DNA from 3 places in the Desulfofundulus thermocisternus DSM 10259 genome. Region 3 is predicted to be linked to each of the others. Evidence: riboswitches for the same ligand, from Rfam matches in the RefSeq annotation. Region 3 holds a riboswitch; each other region holds the start of a gene.

The links. A riboswitch is a leader RNA that binds a small molecule or an ion and turns the genes downstream of it on or off. The one in region 3 is predicted to bind cobalamin.
Positions count from the first base shown of each region.
Region 1: it holds a riboswitch for cobalamin, as region 3 does, so the genes downstream of both, cbiD (cobalt-precorrin-5B (C(1))-methyltransferase CbiD) here and cobT (nicotinate-nucleotide--dimethylbenzimidazole phosphoribosyltransferase) in region 3, are expected to answer to the same signal.
Region 2: it holds a riboswitch for cobalamin, as region 3 does, so the genes downstream of both, BR83_RS0107665 (energy-coupling factor ABC transporter permease) here and cobT (nicotinate-nucleotide--dimethylbenzimidazole phosphoribosyltransferase) in region 3, are expected to answer to the same signal.

Region 1 covers NZ_JMLG01000014.1:27,617-35,181, forward strand. The annotation lists gene cbiT (precorrin-6Y C5,15-methyltransferase (decarboxylating) subunit CbiT) at 1-37, opposite strand, end outside; gene cbiE (precorrin-6y C5,15-methyltransferase (decarboxylating) subunit CbiE) at 66-725, opposite strand; gene cbiD (cobalt-precorrin-5B (C(1))-methyltransferase CbiD) at 707-1,810, opposite strand; cobalamin riboswitch at 1,923-2,185, opposite strand; gene BR83_RS0110445 (ATP-binding protein) at 2,199-2,942, opposite strand; gene BR83_RS0110450 (DnaD domain-containing protein) at 2,963-3,739, opposite strand; gene BR83_RS0110455 (histidinol-phosphatase) at 3,808-4,659, opposite strand; gene BR83_RS0110460 (cysteine hydrolase family protein) at 4,656-5,192, opposite strand; gene BR83_RS0110465 (YbjQ family protein) at 5,372-5,686, opposite strand; gene gap (type I glyceraldehyde-3-phosphate dehydrogenase) at 5,988-6,995, shown strand; gene BR83_RS0110475 (methylenetetrahydrofolate reductase) at 7,056-7,565, opposite strand, start outside.
Region 2 covers NZ_JMLG01000007.1:30,523-38,087, reverse strand. The annotation lists gene groL (chaperonin GroEL) at 1-963, shown strand, start outside; cobalamin riboswitch at 1,062-1,284, shown strand; gene BR83_RS0107665 (energy-coupling factor ABC transporter permease) at 1,654-2,403, shown strand; gene BR83_RS15340 (energy-coupling factor ABC transporter substrate-binding protein) at 2,400-2,738, shown strand; gene cbiQ (cobalt ECF transporter T component CbiQ) at 2,725-3,507, shown strand; gene BR83_RS15335 (energy-coupling factor ABC transporter ATP-binding protein) at 3,504-4,394, shown strand; gene BR83_RS0107645 (L-lactate dehydrogenase) at 4,450-5,397, shown strand; tRNA gene BR83_RS0107640 (tRNA-Arg) at 5,466-5,543, shown strand; gene BR83_RS16935 (CopG family antitoxin) at 6,160-6,309, shown strand; gene BR83_RS15330 (helix-turn-helix domain-containing protein) at 6,334-7,251, opposite strand.
Region 3 covers NZ_JMLG01000026.1:5,647-13,211, reverse strand. The annotation lists gene BR83_RS0112365 (NADH-dependent [FeFe] hydrogenase, group A6) at 1-149, opposite strand, end outside; gene BR83_RS0112360 (YgaP family membrane protein) at 282-554, shown strand; gene BR83_RS0112355 (TFIIB-type zinc ribbon-containing protein) at 624-923, opposite strand; gene BR83_RS0112345 (DUF342 domain-containing protein) at 1,224-2,714, shown strand; gene BR83_RS0112340 (ferredoxin domain-containing protein) at 2,734-3,267, shown strand; cobalamin riboswitch at 3,332-3,536, shown strand; gene cobT (nicotinate-nucleotide--dimethylbenzimidazole phosphoribosyltransferase) at 3,625-4,692, shown strand; gene fbp (fructose-1,6-bisphosphate aldolase/phosphatase) at 4,807-5,901, opposite strand; gene BR83_RS0112315 (pyruvate kinase alpha/beta domain-containing protein) at 6,084-6,629, opposite strand; gene BR83_RS0112305 (sulfite exporter TauE/SafE family protein) at 6,892-7,565, shown strand, end outside.

The sequences.
Region 1 (7,565 bases), on a different contig from region 3:
TGGCCAGGGTGACGGTACGAACTTCTTCCTTGGTCATGGGAATATCGCCGCGAATAAAAAATTCATCAGGAATTCCCGGAGTCGTGTAAGGCCAGGACTTTCTCATCTATAATCACCATAACACAATTTTTTTGCCCGGATAGATCCATACAGGCTAGTTCACCGGCTGTGGTTTCCAGGATTTTTTCTTCCGGATAACTCAAATTACAACAAACAAAAATTTTTCGGTTGATTATACCTGCTTCTAAGAGCATGCTGGCTATGCGGCTGGGTGAACTTCTCGGGTCGGTAAAAAGGGCTACTTTTTTATGGTCGCGCACCAGCTGAATCAAGTCTTCAACTGGTCTTCCGTGAGCACTTGTAATCAGGGCATCGTGCCAGGGCAGGGCCAGGCGGGCGAAGGCCAGTTGCACAGAACTGACACCAGGAATTACTTCCAGTTCCTCTACAGAAAAGTATTGAAGCAGGTACTGCAGAATACCATATAAACCGGGGTCGCCGGAGGCTATAACGGCTACTCCTTCTTCCCGGTGTCGATTGATAAAATCAACCATGGCCTTAAGGTTATTTTTAATGATAAACGTTTTTTGTCTACCATTGGCTAAAAGAGAAAGATGGCGAATGCCGCCTACCAGCACCCCGGCTTCGGCCAGAGCCTTTTGGGCTGCGGGAGTAAGGTAATCCTGGTGGCCCGGGCCCACCCCAATTATTTTAATTCGCGGCATCCCAGTGCCCTCCCTATTTCCCGGGCATGATGGTCCCATCCCAGGATTTTGCCATCTAAGGTCAAGAATACCGTTCCCACCAGCAAGCGGTGGTGGACGTACTCCATGGCTCGCTGGCTGGCCCGGCTAGCCAGCTGATGGTATATGCCCAATAAATTATGTTCAGCCAGAAGATCTACTACACTTTCAATAGTGCCGGCTTCCATAATATGAGCAATCAGGGTTCTGTCTGCTCCCATCAGGGCAGCATAACTGGCCAGCGTTTCTCGCCGGGCATCCGCTATGCGGCTGTGAGTGTGAAATATTCCAGCTGCAACTTTTAACAGTTTGCCATGATGTCCCCAGAGGAGAACGCCGGAAAAGCCTTTTTCTACACAGTTTTCCAGCATGAACCCCACGAAATTACTCATTTCTACCACGGCATCGGCCGGAAATCCGTATTTATCAACTGCCGTCCGAACCCCCATTTGTCCGGGAGTAAGAACAACCTGGTTAAAACCCGCTGCCCTGGCTACGTCCAGCAGTGGTAATAGAGAATCTTTAAAAGCTTCTTCGGACATGGGCCGAACTATCCCCGTTGTACCCAATATGGATATACCTCCTACAATCCCCAGGCGGGGGTTCAGGGTGCGCCTGGCCACCAGCTCTCCTCCGGGTACGCTGACCGTAAGTTCCACTCCCCGATTGGGAGGAAGGATGCTGTTTACCGCTTCCCTGATCATTTGCCTTGGAACAGGGTTAATGGCTGGCTCTCCTACTGCCACTGCCAGACCCCGTTTGGTAACCCGTCCTACACCGGGTCCCCCGCGGAGCTGGATCCCTTTTTTAGTGGGGCGAGCTTCTACTACAACTGGGAGGCCGTGGGTAACGTCGGGATCATCCCCCCCGTCTTTAATTACCACTGCCCTTGTGCCACCGGGTATATTTACCAGCTTATGGATTGGTACCCTGATTAACTGGCCAGTTGGATTTACCAGGGTAACTTCACCGGGCTTGGTATCATGATAAAGTAATTCTGTAGCCGCACGGGCTGCTGCAGCAGCACATGCTCCGGTGGTAATTCCGTTACGTAAAGATTTAGTCACTTCATTTTTCCTCCTGAAAAAAACACGCCCGGCAAAAGAAGGGCGTGTCAGGTTTCATTACGCCTGCTATCTTTCGCGCGAAGATAGATAGGCCTTTACTGAACTTGAAAAGTTCAGTTTTAAGGGGCAGGCAGGTCTCCTGGCTCGCGGATCATCAGATAACCGCGCCTTCCCGGTCAATACTCACAATAAATATTGTAAAATCACAACAAATTGTTGAAAAATATCTTTTTAGCTTTCCAGTGAGTATATAACCAGTGGCAATTTGCGGCTCCTCCCCGGTTACAGTGGCGGGACCGCGCCGGCTCAAGCAGGTTAGCTGCTCCCCGGTCTTCCCTATTATCCCCCGAGGGGACCCGCCCCTAATATTTAGTTTTTCCTTTTCAGACTAGCTGTCCTGGAGTTTTTCCCTGCGTTTGATCATTCGAATATCATCTTCTACCGATAATCGACAGGGCCAGCACATTTGGCAAATGCGGGACGCAGTTCTTTCCCCCAGATATTCACCCAGGTTTTCCAGGCTGATATTGGTGGTGATGATTACGGGAAGACGGTGATTAACGCGGTAATTTAATATAGAGTAAAGTTTATTTTTGGCCCATTCAGTATAATTATGGGCTCCCAAATCATCCAAAAATAAGAGAGGCACTTCCCTTGCCGTATCCAGCAGGTCTTTTTCCGAATAATGTTCTATTATCTGGCGGTTTTGATCATAAGTAGAGCGCAGGCGATCCAGTAAATCAGGTACGACGACAAACAATAATACTGTTTCTGCTTCCAGTAAAGCGTTTGCTATACATGCCGCCAGGTATGTTTTCCCACTTCCAACGGGACCTGTAATTAAAAGACCATCGATATGCCGGTTTTTTTTAAAGTTTTGGACGAAGTCCAGTGCTGCTTGAAAGGTACGCCTGGCCAACTCGTAATAAGTTATTTTTCGTTCCGGATCTATTCTGAATTTGGAATAATACTTGAAGTCAAATTTATCAAAAGTATGACTACGTAACCCTTCTGGCAATCCAGCTTCTTTAAAACGGTTGAGGATAGCCTTTTGCTTGCTACAGGAGCAGGGAAAAGCCACGTTATTTTTTATCACTATACCCCGGTCATTACATACAGGGCAGGCCTTCATTGGCCAGCATCCTTTCTCCCTTAACTAAGATATAGGGTTTTTAAAAGTGCTTTTTTACGTTCGTCTACCTTTGGTGTGGTATTTTTAACTGAACGTCGTTTCTTAAACTGCGCATCATAGGCGTTTATTTCTTCCAGAGTACGAAGATTATTCTTTTTCCACTCCAGAATAATACTATCAATATATTTAAAATTATGCTTTCCCATCAAGACAGCCCGGCGCAGGGCTTCTAAAACCAGCGTAGGGTTTAATTCTTCAATCCATTGCCGTATTTGTTCTACCTCCATAGGAGAAACAGGACGCCCGAACTCCTGTTCAAATGCCTTTATAATTAATGCAAATTCCGGAGAATTGGCTTCCAGCCGGGTTCTTTTTTCCAGCAAGCAGCGGGTACGCTCTATTTCCCTGACCCTGATACTGGCCCAGATCTCTGAAAGCTTTTCCAGCAACGGTTCAAAATCGTACCCACTCAGGATTTGATCCTTATTTTCATCGTAATACTGAGTTACAGCCAGGACCTCTTTTTCTAACAACCTGTTTAGATTTTGCTGTACCTGGGTTACATCCTGGGACGTACACTCAGCCAGCGCAGAAGCGGAAGGAAGTAAATTTTTTTCCTCTATCTGTAACCTTAAAAGTTGAATGAGAAGGATCATTTCTTCATCGGTTATATCAAGGTGGCGATATAAGCGAAGCAAAAGGTTGGGAACAGCTGTAATGCCCTGGAGTAAAAGATCTGTTCCAAAGGCAGCGGTAATATTTCCCTCACGGTATCTTTTTACCGTTCTACCGCTCATCATAACCTTCCTCCCTGTTAGTGAATATTTTATGGTAAGGGAGGAAGTTTGTCCAGATAAAAAAAACCTTATAAGGGGCAGGGTTGACGAGCAGTAAATGTATATACTGCTAACCCCATTTCTTTTAGCATAATTATCGCCTGCTTTATATATGCTCCCAGTTCTGAAAGCCGGTGCGCGTCAGAGCCAACGGTAAATACTTTCACACCATACTCACGGGCCAGGAAAAGAATTTCCCTGCTGGGATGAAACTCGCTTAGCCCCCGTTTTATGCTGGAGGTGTTTACTTCCAGGCCAATTTTTTTTCGTGCCATATCCTTCAGTATAGGCTCGATCTTTCCCTGATGGGCATCTATTAAAGTTTTACCCCAGAAGCGTTCACCATGACGGCGATAAAGATCCAGGTGAGCTATACAATCAAAAAGGTTACAATTTACCGCATCCTGTAATATCTGGAAATATTCGTTTAATGCCTCATCTACAGTATGAGAGGAAAAGTACTCCTGGCTTTCTTTCCAGGAAGATATGGACTGGTGAGCAAGGCAATGTATTGAACCCAGTACATAATCGAATGGATAACTGGTAATAATTTTTTCTATTCTTTCCTCACAACCCCGTATATACCCAATTTCCACGCCGGCTTTAATTTTTAAATGTGTACTTCGTAATTGGTTTCGAGCATTTTCAATTTCAAGGAAGTAATTGTCAAGCCAGCTCAGGTCTTCCATGGGATGAAATTTTCCTTCTACCCGCACAAACCAATCTTTTTGCCTGCGCACCGGGTCCACTTCCAGATGGGGGGTAAAACAGATTTCTTTCAATTCAAGTTTTAATGCCCTCTGACAATATTCCAGAATGCTTTGGTCTTCGGCATCAATGGAATAACCCGGATGTATATGGTAGTCCAGGAGATATATCATTCAACAATCTCCGCTCCTAAAACTGTTTCCATTTGTTTTAATGCCCAAAGATGAGCTTCTTCATCAAAACTGGCTACACCTTTAGAATATACTATGGTTTGGTAATCCCTATTCCGCAATTCCTCTACAGTGTATAAAACGCAGATATTGGTGCAAACGCCTACAATGTGGACTGCGACTGGATTAAGGTCTTCCAAAATTTTACTCAAATTGGTCCGGTAAAAACCACTATAACGTGTTTTGGGAACTTTAATGGCAAAGGGGTATTCTTCAATCAGCGATGCCAGTTCATCAATAAGGCTTGCTCCCGGAGTACCGTAAACGCAATGGATGGGAAAACGGGAGAATTCCGGATCTTCTGGTGAATGAGCATCCATAATAAAAATTATCGGTTCCTGCTGGTTCATGAACTCTTTCACTTTTTCCACCACAAACGGGACAATCTTTCTGCCGTTTTCACCGCAATTTAATGTTCCGTTGCTATCAATAAAGTCCTTTAGCATATCTATTACCATTAAAACATGGCGAGGCATAAATATCCCTCCTTATATTAAACTTGTAGCTATTACTAAATCTGTTAATACTAAAACCATTAGTATTTTAACATATCTTTTTCAATACTGGTAGGTACAGTAGAAAAACCCAGTGCCCCTGGCAAAATATAACACGTTAAAATCCTTTATAACCTAATCCTGGCACTCTGGTAATATTTTTATTCAACCTTCACCGCTGTACCACTGGCTGTAACCATGAGCATACCTTCCCGAATTACTTCATAATCAAGATCAATACCGATTACCGCATTGGCTCCCAACCGCCGGGCCTGGGTGGTCATTTCTTCCAGGGCAATCTGGCGGGCCTGGGATAGTTTGGTTTCATAAGCTCCAGATCGACCTCCTACAATGTCGGTAATGGTGGCAAATAAATCCCGTACTATATTAGCACCCATTATTGCTTCACCGGTCACGATGCCCAAATAAGCCAAAATTTTTTTCCCCTCTACATTGGGAGTGGTTGTTAAAATCATATAACAAACCTCCTTATTACAGGATATATTAATAGGAGCCGGGTTTCTTTAAGGGGTTATTTGCGTACGATAATTTCACTATTTACGGGGTAAAATCCATATTTTATTAATCATAAGTGTCATTATATATTATTTTATAAAAAAATTGACGGGTAATTCTGGATTCTGAACTAACTATTGCATTTAAAGGATAGTCTATGATATTTTTTATTTTACACAAGGTAAATATACCGGATAAGCATTAAACTTTAACATTTGGAAAAAATAGAACGTGTAGCTATCCTGAAAAGGGGTGAACTGTATGACGGTAAGACTTGGAATTAACGGCTTTGGTCGTATAGGCCGCAATGTGTTTCGAGCTGCTTTAAATCATCCGGAAATAGAAGTTGTGGCAGTTAATGACCTGACTGATGCTGCTACACTGGCTCATTTACTTAAGTATGATTCTGTTCACGGGATCTGTCGTGGCGAGGTGGAAGCAGTTGACGACGGTTTCATTGTTAACGGCAGAAAAGTCAAGGTGTTCTCGGAGAAAGATCCCGGTAAATTGCCCTGGGGCGAGCTGGGGGTTGAAATAGTGGTGGAATCTACCGGTCGTTTTACCGCCCGGGAAGATGCCGCCAAACACCTGGAAAGTGGGGCGAAAAAAGTGTTAATCAGCGCCCCTGCCAAAAACGAAGATATAACCATAGTCATGGGTGTAAACGAAGATAAATACGATCCTGCCCGGCACAAAGTTATATCCTGTGCTTCCTGCACCACGAACTGCCTGGCACCGGTTGTCAAAGTGTTGCATAACCGCTTTGGTATTGTGCGGGGCCTAATGACTACCGTTCATTCATACACTAACGATCAGCAGATTTTAGACCTGCCCCATAAAGATCTAAGACGTGCCCGTGCAGCAGCCCTGTCCATCATTCCTACCACCACTGGTGCCGCTAAGGCTGTAGCTCTTGTTTTGCCTGAATTAAAGGGCAAGCTCAATGGGATGGCCATGCGAGTACCTACTCCCAATGTTTCTGTAGTCGACCTGGTAGCCGAGCTTTCCCGGCCTGCGACAAAGGAAGAAATTAATAATGCATTAAAGGAAGCGGCTCAGGGCGAACTTAAAGGAATTATGGATTACTGTGAAGTTCCCCTGGTTTCCAGAGATTTTAACGGTAATCCCCATTCCTCAATTGTTGACGCTCTTTCCACCATGGTCATTGATGGTATTCTGGTTAAAGTAGTGGCCTGGTATGACAATGAGTGGGGCTACTCAAACCGGGTAGTTGATACTGCTCTGTATTTATCCCGCCGAGGGCTTTAAGGATCTTTTATAAAAATTTTATGTAAAACCCCCGCTTTACGCGGGGGTTCGATTTTTGCTTTATTCCACTTTGGGCCGCGGATAAAGTCCAGACCGTTCCACAATTTCCGGTACCACTTCTTCCCAGGCAATAGCCATAATATGGACACCGTGTACACCTGGAATGGTGCGGATATGCTTGATTTGTTCAATACAGATTTCAATGCCTTCCCGCTTGGGATCATCGGCTTTTTTAAGCCTTTCCACAATATCGTCGGGTACAATCATTCCTGAGACACTGGTTTGCAGGTATTTAGCTGCCCGCCAGCTCTTAAGGGGGGTGACTCCTGCCAGAATGTGTACCCGCTCGTGAATACCCCTTTCCCTCACCATTTCCATAAAGCGTTCGAAACGCTCCATGTCAAAGATACATTGCGTCTGTATGAACTCTGCCCCGGCCTCTACTTTTTTCTCCAGGCGGGCTACACGGAACTCAAATGGATCCGCAAAGGGGTTGGCAACAGCCCCGATAAAGAAGCGTGGTTCATGTTCTTTAATGGGCTCACCGGAGAAGAATAATTTTTCATCACG
Region 2 (7,565 bases), on a different contig from region 3:
CTCATTACTGACCGGAAGATCAGCGCCGTGGCCGATCTGCTGCCCATCCTGGAAAGGATCGTGCAGGCGGGCAAGCCGCTGCTGATTATTGCCGAGGATGTGGAAGGTGAGGCCCTGGCCACCCTGGTGCTGAACAAGCTGCGCGGTACCCTGTCCTGTGTGGCCGTCAAAGCCCCCGGTTTCGGTGACCGGCGCAAGGCCATGCTGGAGGATATCGCCATCCTCACCGGCGGTACCGTAATCAGCGAGGAGCTGGGCCTCAAGCTGGACAAGGCTACTATCGACATGCTGGGCCGGGCTTCCAAGGTCCGGGTGAAGAAGGAAGAGACCATTATTGTCGGCGGTGCCGGCTCCCAGGACAAGATCAACGCCCGCATTGCTTCCATTAAGAAGCAAATTGAAGAAACAACCTCCGACTTTGACCGGGAGAAACTGCAGGAGCGCCTGGCCAAGCTGGCGGGCGGCGTAGCGGTCATCCAGGTTGGTGCGGCTACGGAAACTGAAATGAAAGAGAAGAAGCTGCGCATTGAGGACGCCCTGAACGCCACCCGGGCCGCCGTGGAAGAAGGTATTGTTTCCGGCGGTGGTGTGGCTTACGTGGCGGCTATTAAGGCCCTGGATAACATTGAAACCAGCAGCCTGGACGAGAAGACCGGGGTGGACATTGTGCGCCGGGCTCTGGAAGAACCGCTGCGGCAGATTGCCAACAATGCCGGTGCGGAAGGCTCTGTGGTGGTGGAGAAGGTCAAGGCCCTTCCCGATGGCATGGGCTTCAACGCTCTGACCGGCGAGTATGTGAATATGATCGAAGCCGGTATTGTGGACCCGGCCAAGGTAACCCGTTCCGCCCTGCAGAACGCTGCCTCCATTGCCGCCATGATCCTGACTACCGAAACCCTGGTGGCGGAGAAGCCGGAGAAAGAGAAAGACACCGGTATGGGCGGCGGAATGCCTCCCATGTAATAACCGGGAAAATAAGCGGTCCTGCCTTGAAAGGCAGGGCCATTTCATTTTTCCAGCATCCTTCTGGACAGCATATACCTGTTGTGTTATAATTTAGGCAATTGAATAATTGAACGGGTGCTCCCTTTTTCAAGGGATAGAGGGAAGTCAGTGCAAATCTGACGCGGTGCCGCCACTGTGAATGGGGAGCTGGCCACACAATGCCACTGGTCGGGCACTTGCAGTGACCGGTTAGCAGTTGCTGGTGGGTGTCCGGTTGGGAAGGCGTGGTTAAAGCGATGATCCATGAGCCAGGAAACCTGCCCGTTCCATTTCACCGTTTGTACCTACGGTCCATGGGGAGGTGAAAGAGTTAAAGACGGCGTTTTCACCCCTGCACCCGGACTAGCAGGGGTTATTAATTTTCCTATTAATTTTCCATTTATATACCGGGAATAGGTGCTTTATCCCGAGGGATAAAGCTTAAAGGGTTACCAGTCCACTGCCCGGAGAGCCTCTTCAATTAGGTGACTTGGAGGGGCCATGATCCGTGGGCAGCCAGGGGCATGCCTATTCCACTCCTCTATCCTGAACCGGGGGAGCGGTGCAGCATGTCCTTTTTGTGTTTGTAACCCCCGGAAGTGATCCGGGGGTTTTCATGTACCGGTTGGACGCCTGTTAAACGGTTACCTTGCTACGGGAGGGATGCTGATGAAAGAGCGGACATGTACCCTTATATTTGCCCTTCTCCTGCTCCTCTGCTTTCCCCAGCAAAATGCCTGGGCTATGCACATAATGGAGGGATTTCTTCCCTTAAAATGGAGCCTGTTCTGGTATGTCCTGACCCTGCCTTTCTTCATTGCCGGCCTGCTGTCCATCCAGAGGGCCGTAAAGGTCGATCCGGGGGTAAAAATGCTCCTGGGGCTGGCCGGTGCCTTTGCTTTTGTGCTTTCAGCGTTGAAACTTCCTTCCGTTACCGGCAGCTGTTCTCACCCCACCGGAGTGGGTCTGGGAGCCATACTTTTTGGTCCCTGGGTAATGTGTGTTCTTGGCTTCATTGTGCTGCTCTTTCAGGCGGTCCTGCTGGCCCATGGGGGCCTGACCACGCTGGGGGCCAACACCTTTTCCATGGCGGTGGTCGGCCCGCTGGTGGCCTGTGCCATATACCGGTTGGGGGAGAGGCTGTCTTTACCCCGCTGGCTGTCGGTGTTTCTGGCCGCCTTTTTGGGCGATCTCCTGACCTATGTTACCACCTCCGTACAGCTGGCCCTGGCTTTTCCCGCCCCTGACGGGGGAGTAATGGCAGCCATGGTCAAGTTTATGGGCATCTTTGCCATAACCCAGGTGCCGCTGGCTGTCAGCGAGGGGATCCTGACCATTATTGTTTTTAACTTTCTGCTGGCCCATAACCGCCAGGAACTGGAACAGTTGCGAGTTTTATCCCGGGGGGTGTGGAGATGAAAGCCGGTTTAAAGAACCTGCTGTTGATTCTGGTTGTTCTGGCTCTGGCTGTTTTTCCTCTCCTGGTAAATAAAAATGCTGAATTTGGAGGGGCCGATGAGCAGGCCGAAGAGGTAATTGGAGAACTGCAGCCGGATTACCAGCCCTGGTTCGAATCCGTATGGGAGCCGCCCAGCGGGGAAATTGAAAGCCTGCTTTTTGCCCTGCAGGCAGCGCTGGGCGCCGGATTTATCGGCTATTTCATCGGATTCTACCGGGGCCGCAGGGAACAGGGTACCGGGCAGGAACGCCGGCGGGGAACGATAAAAGAGAGGGATGCCGTTGTTCAGGATTGACCAGTATGCTTATACCAGCAGCCTGCGCCATGTGCACCCCGGTGAAAAATTTGCCTTTGCCATCCTGACCATGGGTATCTGTCTGGCAGCATCAACCATCCTGGTACCACTGCTGGTTACCTGCCTGGCGGCGGCAGCAGTAATCATGGTTGCCCGCGTACCGGCTCGCTTTTACTTCCGGCTGCTGTTCCTTCCCCTGGGTTTCCTGGTGGCCGGCCTGCTGGCCGTTACCCTGACCATCTCCCGGGGGGCCGATCCCGCTGTTTACGGGCTTGTTATCGGAGGGGTTACCCTGGGAGTGACCGGGCCCGCTTTAAATCAAGCAGCCCTGATTTTTACCAAGTCCCTGGGGGCGGTATCCTGCCTGTACTTTTTATCCCTGACTACCCCCATGGTGGAGATTATCTCCATCCTGCACCGGCTGAGGGTGCCCGCCCTGCTGGTGGAGATGATGGGTCTGATCTACCGTTTTATCTTCGTAATCATGGAAACGGCCGGGATGATGTATGTTTCCCAGGGTTCCCGCTGCGGTTATGCCGGCATCAGGGTTTCTTTCCGCTCAATGGCCCAGCTGGTGGCCAACTTATTTGCCCGGTCATACCACCGTTCCCGGGCCCTTTATACCGCCCTGCTGGCCAGGGGCTATACAGGGGAGATAAGGATGTGGGAGGAACCCCGCCCGGTTTCCGCAAAGAACCTGGTCCTGATTGCCCTGGTGGATTTAACCCTGCTGGTTCTGGTCCTGGTGACCTGGAGGTGGCCTGTTTGAAGGAAAATATACTGGAAGCCCGGGATGTTCATTTTACCTATTCCGATGGAACGGCTGCCCTGCGGGGAGCTACAATGGCCATTGAAAGAGGAAAAAAAATAGCTGTGCTGGGCTCCAACGGGGCCGGTAAAACTACTATTTTCTTGCATTTCAATGGTATACTGCGTCCCGGGAGGGGGCAGGTGCTGTTTAACGGACGGCCGGTGCGCTATGATCATCGCTCATTGATGGAGCTGCGCAGGAACGTGGGGATCGTTTTTCAGGACCCCGATATGCAGCTTTTTTCGGCCAGTGTGGTCCAGGAGATTGCTTTTGGCCCGCTGAACCTGGGTTTGTCCCGGGAGGAAGTGTTACGCCGGGTGGAAGCGGCTATGGAGGCCACGGAGATTACCGGCCTGAAGGATAAGCCCACCCACCTGCTGAGTTACGGCCAGAAGAAACGGGTTTGTCTTGCCGGTGTCCTGGCCATGGAACCGCAGGTGTTGATCTGTGATGAACCCACGGCCGGCCTGGACCCGCTGCATGCCGGCCAGGTAATGGAACTTTTCGACCGGATCAACCGGCAGGGTGCTACAGTGGTCCTGGCCACCCATGATGTGGACCTGGCCTACTCATGGGCTGACTATGTCTATGTGATGAGCTGCGGTACCGTTGTGGGAGAAGGGCTGCCCGGTGAAGTATTTTGTAACGAACAGCTTTTGCGGCAGAGTGATCTGTCCCGTCCCTGGCTGGTGGAGGTTTTTGAACAGCTGAGCCGCAAGGGATGGCTGCCCGAAGGTTTACCCCTCCCCCGGACCAAAGAGCAGCTTTTTAATTACCTCCAGGAGGTAAAGGGAAATAACGTTCCGGGAAAACCGGCTGTGGTGTATCTCTTTCCCCGGGGGTAATTTTTTTTAGTAATTTTTTAAAAGGGAGGGGAAAATAAAGGGGGGAGGGGGAAAAATGCCTGTAGATGACAAGCGTAAAATAGCCGTGGTGGGGGTAGGTGCTGTTGGTTCCGCCACCGCTTACGCGGTGATGATCAGCGGCCTGGTCAGTGAGCTGGTGCTGGTGGATATCAACCGGGAACGGGCTGAAGGGGAGGCCATGGATCTGGCCCACGGCGCTTCGTTTATCAAGCCCATCCGCATTTACGCCGGCGAATATAAGGACTGCCGTGATGCCGATATTGTTATCTTTTGCGCCGGGGCCAACCAGAAACCCGGCGAGACACGGCTGGATCTGGTGCAGCGAAATTTTGCTGTCCTCAAAGATGTCCTTGAACACCTCATGCCGTTGAAGGATGACGGCATCCTGCTGATGGTTAGCAACCCGGTGGATATCCTCACCTACGCGGCACTGCGCTTGACCCACCTGCCTCCGGCGCAGGTCATCGGTTCCGGTACAGTTCTGGACAGTTCCCGGTTCCGCTATCTGCTCAGCCAGTACTGCCAGGTGGAGCCCAGGAATATTCACGCCTATGTGGTGGGCGAGCACGGTGATACGGAGGTGCCCCTCTGGAGCCTGGCCAATATTGCCGGTATGCCGGTGCAGGAGTTCTGCTGCTGGCGCGGTGTTCCCTGCCTGGATCCGGAGGAAATCAGCCGCCGGGTGCGAGAAGCGGCTTACGAGGTCATCGCACGCAAGGGGGCCACTTATTATGCCATTGGCCTGGCGGTAAAACGGATCTGCGAGAGCATCTTGCGGGACGAAAATTCCATCCTCACGGTATCGGGCCTGGTGGATGGCGAATACGGGATCGCCGGTGTTTGTCTCAGCCTTCCTTCCATTGTCAACCGGAAGGGCCGGGCCCGGGTGCTGGCCGTGCCCCTGGCTGCCCGGGAGGAAGAAGCCCTGCACCACTCTGCCCGGACCCTGCAGTCGATTATTGCGCAGCTGGATTTGCCCTGAAGCTCCAAGAAATTTACTATTGCTTTTTTTTGAGGTTTTGGTATAATATCTTGTGCAGTTATTTATATGCGCCTGTAGCTCAGAGGATAGAGCGCCGGCCTCCGGAGCCGGGTCTTGCGCAGGTTCGATTCCTGCCAGGCGCACCAGGATAAAACCCGCAGGCCCAGTTAAATCAAGGGCTTGCGGGTTTTTAAATTTTCCGGGGGAGGGCCGGGGGCGGCTTCGTAGGGTTCCCCTAAAACCCGCATGTTTCCTGGGGTTGCCGGAAGGAAAAACCTGGTGTGTCAGACAAAAATTCAGACAAACAAAAACGGAGATTTAGGGAGCTTTAGGGAGAAATCGGGCGTAAGATTGAGTGCAGAGGGGCAAGAGTCCCGCCCGCGGCCTTTTGGGAGCCGTGGGCGGGTCTTTTGTCTTTGGGGCCGGGGTGGGCCGAAAAAGAGCAGCGGACAGGGCAAAACGGACACCGGAACGGGCAGGCAGGGGCGGCGGTCGTGGTGAAAACGGCCGGGCCGGAGACCGGGCATGGTTGAGTTAAAACCGGTCCCGGTTGGCCCAAAAACAGGCCCGGTTTGGTCAAAACAGGGGGTGGGTTGGGCCAAAAACCGCCCCGGTTGCACGAAAAAGGTGGGGTAGTGGTCGGAAGGGACGGCCCTGCCCGGCAGAAAACCCCGCTGGCCGTACCCGCGAAAGGGCGGCTGGCGGGGGTTTTGTCTTTAAGGGGGTGACCCCGGACCAAAATTACGAAAGGAGAGTGATTGTATGCGGAAGCTGAAGCACGAAAACAAAAAGTTAGTAACGGTACGCCTGGAACCCAGCCTGGTTGCAGCACTAAAAAAGTTAGCACATAAAAAAGGTATGAAGTACCAGGCGGTGATGAGAGAAATTCTCTGGAAAGCCGTAAATGAATAAAGCCCGCCAAACAGCGGGCTTTGTTCATTTTACCAGGTTCAGGATTTTAGCAAGAAGAGTATCAACCTTATTCCTGGGGACAGTAATAGTAATTGACGCTTTATCACCTGAAATGCTTGTGCTTATGTTTATCTCAGATATCTCACTCACATTATTATCATTAACGTTCAAATTAGCGTCTAAGACTTCTTCTTCAGTAATAGCAGTTTTGCTTTGTTTTTCGCAAGTTGAAACAAAAAAATCCTGAAACACTTTTGGAAAACTAAAGTTACTTATATCTGTTTTTAATTCTTTAAAGCGTTTTAGTGTATCAGAAAAAGCTTTTGAATATATAGATAATAACTTAGCAAAAAGAGGTGCGTAAGACTTATTAAAGAATGGAGCAGGAATACAGTCGAATAGATAATAAAGTAGGTCAACGCCAACTGAAACCATATTTTCATGTTTAATAAATTCTTCGATACCACTTAAAATCACACCGCCTGTTTGCGGGGTCATGTGACCATCATGCATCCGTAATGTAAGCAGTTTGACCCATTTGTATCCATCACCCTCACTTTTAAAATATTCATCACGTAGCTCTTTTGACAAGAAGCTGGCTACAAAAGCATCCACATTATTAACCTGGAAGTATTCTGCAAACTGAGTTAGAACATCGGCTACAAATGAAATATCATTATGGACTTGCAACAAAGCTGTTCTTACCTGGAATTTAAATGGGCCATCCTTAAACAATCCAGTTTTTACGAACAAATATGAATACGAAACATCAAAGCCACGAGCTATTTTTTCAATAGTAGCAGGTTGGGGAACGACGTGGTGGTTTAAGATCAGTGACAAATATGACGGACTGATACCCAGCTGGCGCGCGGTACGGCGGAGCGACCAGCCCCGGTGTTTCATTCCTTGGTTGACAAAATCTGACAGAAATTTTTCAGACACGATTATCCCCTCCCTCGAAAATAATCGTCGGTCGTCAGTCGTCGGGGTAGTAGGAATTCGCTTTAGACGAATTCCAGATTGAACTTGCTTGATCGATTTTCATGATTAATGGAGAGAACGAACGTTCTCATGGAGAACTCCTTTGCAATCAATAGTATACAAAACAATACTGTACATGTCAATAGATTTTATACATATTTGTATTACATATACTTTAAAAACAGGCATTTTAACTTGACAAGCATTTTGACTTGACGGACAGTTTGACTTGATCTCATTAGGTATTTAGGGGCGATATTGAGAGTCAAGAATCA
Region 3 (7,565 bases):
ATTTCAATGCCCCGGGAGCGGCAGATCTCCAGCAAATTCATGCCTTCAGGTACTTCCGCGGGCTGATCGTTAATCCATATTTTGACCTTTTTCTCCCCCGGCTGCGGGACGGGCTGGCACCGGCCGGCGGGAATCGGGGCCGTTTCCACACGTATCCCCTCCTTGGCAGTTGTGCTGCGTTAAATCTGGCTGACCTTAGTGTTTGACCGGGGGGGGTTTTTAATGCGCTTTCGCATAGTTTGTTTTCCGGGCGTGCAAGCTAAAAAGCGGGGTGAAATGGAATGTGGAGGAAGCAGAACGTGGGGCCGGTGGACCGGCTGGCCCGCATCCTGGGAGGTACGGCGCTGGCCGCGCTGGCCAGGCCGCCGCTGTTGAGGGCGCTGGGGATCTTTTGGGCCCTGGAAGGGGTGCTGGGCTACTGCCTGTGGTACGACCTCATGAATATAAGCTCCATGCCGGAAGATAAGGAAAAGGAAAGCTTCCCCGCTGCCGGGAAGGCCGGGGATGATGGGGAGGCCCTGACCGTCCCCCCGGATGTGGCGGGGCTGGCCTGACGGCGCAGCCCCGGGCAGCCGCCCGGGAAGCGGAAAATAAATGTGGTCCCCGCTGGGGGACCATGTTTTTTACATGCCCTGGATGTAGCTTTCCTGCCCGCAGCTGGAGCAGCGGTAGGAGCCGAAATTTTTAACGGTTCGCTTGAGATGTCCGCAGTTGGGGCAGCGGTAGGTGGTCACCTCAAAGAGGCCGCTGGAAAGGAGCATCCAGGCGGCAATACCCGCCACCACCCCGGTAATTACGGCGGGCGCCTGCAGGGCAACGCCCAGCCCGGCAATTAAAAAGAGCATCCCGGCAAAATAAACCACGCGCAGTAAAATAAGAATTAATTCCAGTCCGGGCGTCCTGATTTCCCCCGGGTAATACATTGTCTTCCCCTCCCCTTGAAGAAGCAAATGGGCCTTTATCATGGTTATTTCGCGTGGAATGAAAAAATTCCTCCCCCGGCAGACAAAAATTTGCCGCTTCCGGGGCCCGCAGGTGGCCGCGGCTCGCCGCCGCTTTCCGGCATTAAGCGGCACCCCTGGCAGGAGATCCCTGTGCAGATGTGGAAGGATTTACGTAAATGTTGCTGCAGGGAAAAAGGGCCGCTTTCTTATTTTTGGCCGGGATCTTCCGAATAAAGTTATAAGGGTGATTTTAAGCAAGCTGTACTGGGGGAGGAAATGGTGGCCGGCGAAAATTTAAAGGTAACCATAAGCGAGGACGGGCTGAGGGCTTATATTTCCGCCCCGGAAGGCGTTACCGTCCTGGAGCAGGAGGCGGTCCGCGAAGCACTGCAGGCGGCGGGGGTGGTTTGGGGCATTAAAGAGGAGGTGGTGGCCTCCTTTGCCGCCGGTCCCCGGCCGGAGCCGTTGCTGGTGGCGGAAGGGGAGCCGCCGCAGCCCGGTGTGGACGAGCGGCTGGAGATTTTTTTCGAGGAGGAGATTCCCCCCGGGAGGGCCGGGGAAGGGGAAGAACGCGTTGACTTCCGGGAGACCAGCACCATTGTTTCCGTGGAGTCCGGGACCCTGCTGGCGGTAAAGCATCCCCCGCAGCCGGGGCAGCCGGGCAGGTCCGTGACCGGCGAGGTTCTCCCACCCCCGCCGCCGGTACTGCTGGAGCTGCAGGCGGGGAAAGGGGTGGAGCTGAAGGAAGGGGGCACCCGGGTGGTGGCCGCGGGTAGCGGGCGGCCCTGGTACAGAAAAGCCGGGAACACTTATATTTTTTATGTTGATCCCCTCCTGGTTCATCAGGGGGATGTGAACATTAAAAGCGGTAATATTAGATTCAAAGGGGATCTGAAAATACTGGGCAATGTTTGTGAGGCCATGGAAGTGGAGGCAACGGGTGCTGTGGAGATCACCGGCCTGGTGACCCGGGCGGCCGTGGTCAGCGGCCGGAAGATGCACGTTCACCGGGGGGTAATCGGCAGCAGGCTGCGGGCCGGCACCGGCTTTCCGGGGGCCCTGAAACTCTCCTTCATGTTCCGGGATATACGGTCCGGCCTGGACCTCCTGCGGGCGGCCCTGGAACAGGTGAAGCAGCGGCAGGGGAAAAGCCCGGCGCGGCTGGATTTCGGGCGGGTTCTCATGGCCCTGATGGATACCAGGTTTAAGCATTTGCGTCCCCTGGTGAAAAACACCCTGCGGGAAATTGCCGCCGTCAGGGCGATGGTGCCGGAGGAAGTGGCCAGGTGCGGCCGCTCCCTGAACTGCCTGGTTGGTCTGAACCCCCTGACGGTGAAGAATTTCGATCAGGTGGTCAGGGACGTGGAAGCCGCCGTCGCCCTGCTGCAGGAGGCCGCGGAAAACCCGGCCGATGTGGTGCTCCCCTCGGCCATGAATTCCACCATCCAGAGTTCGGGGAGCGTTTTTGTGACCCGGCAGGGGTGCGTCAACACCACCATCAGTGCCGGGCGGGACGTGGTGATCAGGGGTTCCTTCAAGGGCGGGGAGATTTTCTGTGACGGCAGCGCCGAGGTGGAGGAGCTGGGCAGCGCCCTGGGGGCGCCCCCGGTGGTCCGGGTGGGAGCATCCGGGGTGATCAGGGTGAAGCGGGCTTTCCCGGGGTCCGTGGTGCAGGTGGGGCAGCGCCGCCAGGTCCTGGCGCAGGAAACGGGCTCCATCAAGGTCCTTCTCAATAAAGAGGGGGAGCTGGATATCATTCCGGGAAAATAATAGTTTTCGGGGAAGGGTGATGGTTTTGCGCGAGGCTTTGCTCATGGTGGCTCAACTGATGGCCCTGGCAGCCCGTACCGCTCCCAAGGGGCTGGGCCAGGATTACGTGGGCGTCAGGATTTTATCGGGGGAAGAATTATCCCGGCTGGCCGATGAAATGGAACGGTTCGGGAAGGAGCGGGGGAAGGTGAACTTCGACCGGGATGCCGATAATGTGCGCCGCTCCGACGCGGTGGTCCTCATCTCCCTGACGGAGAACAAGCCCCTGGGCCTGAACTGCGGAGCCTGCGGTTTCAGCCGCTGCGAGGACCTGCAGAGCCATGAGGGGCCGGAGTTTCCCGGGCCCCTGTGCGCGTGGCGCCTGCTGGATGTGGGTATTGCCCTGGGCTCGGCGGTGAAAACGGCCAGCCTCTTCAATGCCGACAACCGGATCATGTACCGGGTGGGGACGGTGGCCCGCCAGATGGGCCTGCTTCAGGGCCCCATTGTGGTGGGTATTCCCATTTCGGCCACGGGCAAGAATATTTACTTTGACCGGCCGGTAAAAAGTTGAAATATTTTTCCGGACGGCAGGAAAAGTAAAGGGGTGCGTCGAAAAACTATTTTATAATAAATGGCATATATCAACACCGGCAGGTGCCCCCGCTTTTGCGGGGGAGAATAGGGAATCAGGTGCGAATCCTGAGCGGTCCCGCCACTGTGAATGGGGAGCGGCCACCGGGATGATGCCACTGGCAGGGCACCCGCTGATGGGTGTCGCCGGGAAGGCGGGTGGCCGCGAGGATCCTGAGCCAGGAGACCTGCCTGCCGGTTTTGCCACCGCTGGATGATGGTAAAGTCCACGGCCTTGATGGGGCTGTGGACTTTTATTTTTAGCCAGATCCATTAATTTGCAGGGAGGTTGGTGAAATTGCTGCTGGAAAAAACCATAGGCGAGGTGGGGATGCTGTACGAGCAGCCCATGGCTGAGGCCCGGGAGCGGCTGGACAGCCTGATCAAGCCGCCGGGCAGCCTGGGCCGGCTGGAGGAGCTGGCCATTCAGCTGGCGGGCATTACCGGTAACCCCCGCCCCGTGGTTGGCGACCGGGTGATCATCGTCATGGCCGGCGATCACGGGGTGGTGGCCGAAGGGGTCAGCGTGGCGCCCCAGGAGATCACCCACCAGCAGCTCCCGGCTTTTCTCAACGGGGTGGCCGGGATCGGCGTGCTGGGGCGGCTGGCCGGTGCCCGTCTGGTGGTGGTGGATGTGGGGGTGGCCGTGCCCGTGGATTACCCCGGGGTTTTGAACAGGAAGGTACGCCCGGGTACGGGAAACATCGCCCGCGGCCCGGCCATGACCCGCGAGGAAGCGGTGCGGGCGGTGGAGGTGGGCATCGAGGTGGTCCAGGAGGAAATCGACCGGGGGGCCACCCTGATTGGCCTCGGCGATATGGGCATTGGCAACACCACCCCCAGCAGCGCCATTGCCGCGGCGCTGGGAGGCTTTGACCCCGGGGAGGTCACCGGGCGGGGGACCCTGGTCAACGATGAAGTGCTGCAGCGGAAAATAGAAGTGGTGTCCAGGGCGCTGGAGGTGAACCGCCCCGATCCCACCGACCCCCTGGATGTTCTGGCCAAAGTGGGCGGGCTGGAAATCGGCGGCCTGGCCGGGGTTATCCTGGGGGCGGCCGCCCGGCGGGTGCCGGTGGTCATCGACGGCTTTATCACCACTGCCGCCGCCATGGTGGCGGTGGCCCTGCAGCCCCGGGCCAGGGAGTTTTTAATTCCTTCCCACCTTTCGGGGGAGCGGGGTCACCGTCTCATCCTGGAGCACCTGGGGCTGGTACCCATGCTGCACCTGAACATGCGGCTGGGAGAGGGGACCGGGGCAGCCCTGGCCATGCACCTGGTGGAAGCGGCCTGCCGGGTGATCAACGAGATGGCCAGCTTTAGCGAGGCGGGCCTGACCGCGCTGGATGAGGAAAAGATATTGAAGTAAATAAACAGGCCCTGGAAAGCCGGCGGGCTTTTCCAGGGCCCGTATAATTTTTACCGCGGTACGGCCCGCTGCTGTTTGGCGGGCGGAAATTCAACTGGCAGGTCGACCGGTTGTCTAGCGCAGTTTTTCGAAGCGGTCTTTCAGCTTTTTCAGCACCTGGGGCATGGTGGTGTATTCCATTTCGTCCAGGTGCAGCCGGTGTGGTTCGAAGGGTCCCAGGCTGCGCATGTAGCTGGCGATTTCGTTGGCCATCTGCCGCGCCTGATCGAAGGCCGGGTCGGCAAAGAAGTCCTGCGGCCCGATGAGCTTGCCGTCGGCAAGCTGGAAGCCCAGGGCGACCACCCGGGGCGGGCCGTCAAAACGGGATGGGGTGGCCTGCTGCATGCTGACCGGCATCAGCGGGCCGCTGTGGGAGCCGCGCATCCAGCCGCTGACCAGGTGGGGTTTGGTGAAGGGTTCCAGCACCTCGCCCACGGCCGGCATGCCGCTCTGGCAGCGCACGATGCACACCGGGTCGTCCTTACCCACGTAGCGGCCGGCCATCAGGTTAAGCCGCTGGGTGCTGGATACAGCCGCGATTTCTCCCGTTTTCTTGTGGAAGACGCGCTTGATGCAGTAGCGGCCGGGGGCGCCGATAAAGACCAGCATGTCGTATATATCTTCCGGGGCTGAGAAGTTGACCCGCGTGTTTTCGATCAGGTCCCGGACCTCGAAGATGAACCCGTCGTGCATGCTGGGGTCGATGACCAGCCCGGCGGTGTTAAAGGGGTCGGCGAAAATTTTGTACAGGGGCAGGTTCCAGGCTCCCGGTTCGGTCTTGTCGGCCATGAAGATCACTATGGGTTCGCTCTTGCGCTCTTCAAACTCCATCTCCGCAACTCCCGGGCCCAGGCCCTTAATGTTGCCGGAAAAGGCATCGGCCAGCAAGTCCTGTCCCGCTCCGTAAAGCTTCAACTTTTTGGCTATTTCCGTACAGGCTACAAAGGTATCCCAGGCCAGCTGGTGAATTTCACCGTTGTTCCGGCCCAGTTCGTGGGTCATAATCAGGTTGATATCGTCACCTACGTGAGCTACATACGAGTCAATCAGCAGGGAACTGCCCTTCAACATGCCCTGGGCCTTTTCGATCAGGGCGGAGTGGACGCTTGAGTGTCCGACGCATCCTCCGACATCCGCTTTGATGACCGTAACGGTAATTTTTTTGCCCATGAAAATCCTCCCCGTACAAAAAAATGATCCACTTACATTTATTTATTCTGTAAGTCTGGACTTTTTCCTGCTGCAGCAAAAAAATTTTTTAATCTAAAAAGCAAAATGTTGTAACACAATTCTTCTCAAAAGGTCTATTGTGTTATCTTATTTACTGTAAGGCATTACCCCGGGCGGGAATCTTAAAATTCCCGGGGCTTGCAGATGATCTCCTTTACCCTGGTGTCGAAGAAGTGGTTGGCGTGGGCGGGGAGAATGACCACGGCGGTATCGGCACCGGTTCCCGTGCCGGCGATGGCCACCACCTCTTTGCCGGCCGGGATTAGCCCGGCGTCCAGGGCCATGACGGCAATCTCCACGCATACCTTCAAGCCCTGCCCCAGCATGCGCAGGGTCTGGGCGATGATCTCCGCGGGGTAGACGCCGCCGAACTTGTTCCGCACCCCCCGGTCCAGCCCCCCCATGAGGTGGGTGGTGGTGAGCAGACGCACTCCTTTAGACGCCAGTTCTTCCCGCACGGCGGGGGGCATTTCGTCTTCTCCCGGAGCGGCAAAGCCCACGTGGTGGGTTACGCAGACCACATTGGGCACCTTGCCGATGAGCTTTCTGGCTGTTTCCCCGCTGCAGGAGGCCACAACAACGTGGTCGATGGCCAGTTCCCGCGCCCTCTTTACGGCCAGGGCTATGGTTTCATCGGTATTTACAGGACCTTTCTGGGACCAGTACATTTTCTTACCTCCTTAAGCATAAGCTTGGCTACCTTCCCTATTTTAGACCAGCGGCCCTGCTTTTGGCAAGTTGAGGTGCCGGGGGACTGGCCGAAATTACCTGCAGGAGGTATAATTATTTATATGCCCTCCCGGTCCGGGCTATGTGGAAGAAAATAGAAGCTGCCGTGGTGGCCTTGAACGGGTACCGGCGGACTGATAGGATGATTAAGGAGAGTGAAAACGTGAACTGTAGAAATAACCGGTGGAAGGGAGTAGCAGAGTGATTGGCGTTCTGATCGGCCTGGCGGCGGGATTTTTTGGAGGGCTTGTCGGCCTGGGCGGCGGGGTAATTATGATCCCCCTGATGGTGAGCATCCTGAAGTTGAGCCAGCACACGGCCCACGGTACAAGCCTGGTGGCGCTGGTCTTTACCGGGATTTCGGGGGCTATAACCTATGCCCTGAACGGTTCGGTGGATCTGGTGGCCTCCATCCTGCTGGCTTCTACCGCCGTGTTCACCGCCAGGGCGGGGGCTCACTTTGCCAGTGCCCTTCCGGAATGGAAGCTTAAAAGAGCCTTCGGCGGGTTTTTAATCGTGGTCTCCCTGCTGCTGCTGTTGAAACCCTACCTGCCCCACGTGGCCCGGCCGGTTACAGGCTGGGTGGAGACAGTTATCCTCCTGGCCACAGGGATTTTTACCGGTTTTCTTTCCGGGATGATGGGGGTCGGCGGGGGGACCATAATGGTTCCTTCCATGGTCCTGCTGGCCGGTTACACCCAGTACATGGCCCAGGGTTGCTCCCTGCTGGCCATGGTTCCCGTGGGTATAGCCGGCGCTTATTCCCACTGGCGGCTGGGCAATGTTACGGGGAATATCCTGCCCGGTTTGATTGCCGGCATCCTGGCGGGTACTTACCTGGGCGGCTCGCTGGCCCATTTCCTGCCCGAGGCGGC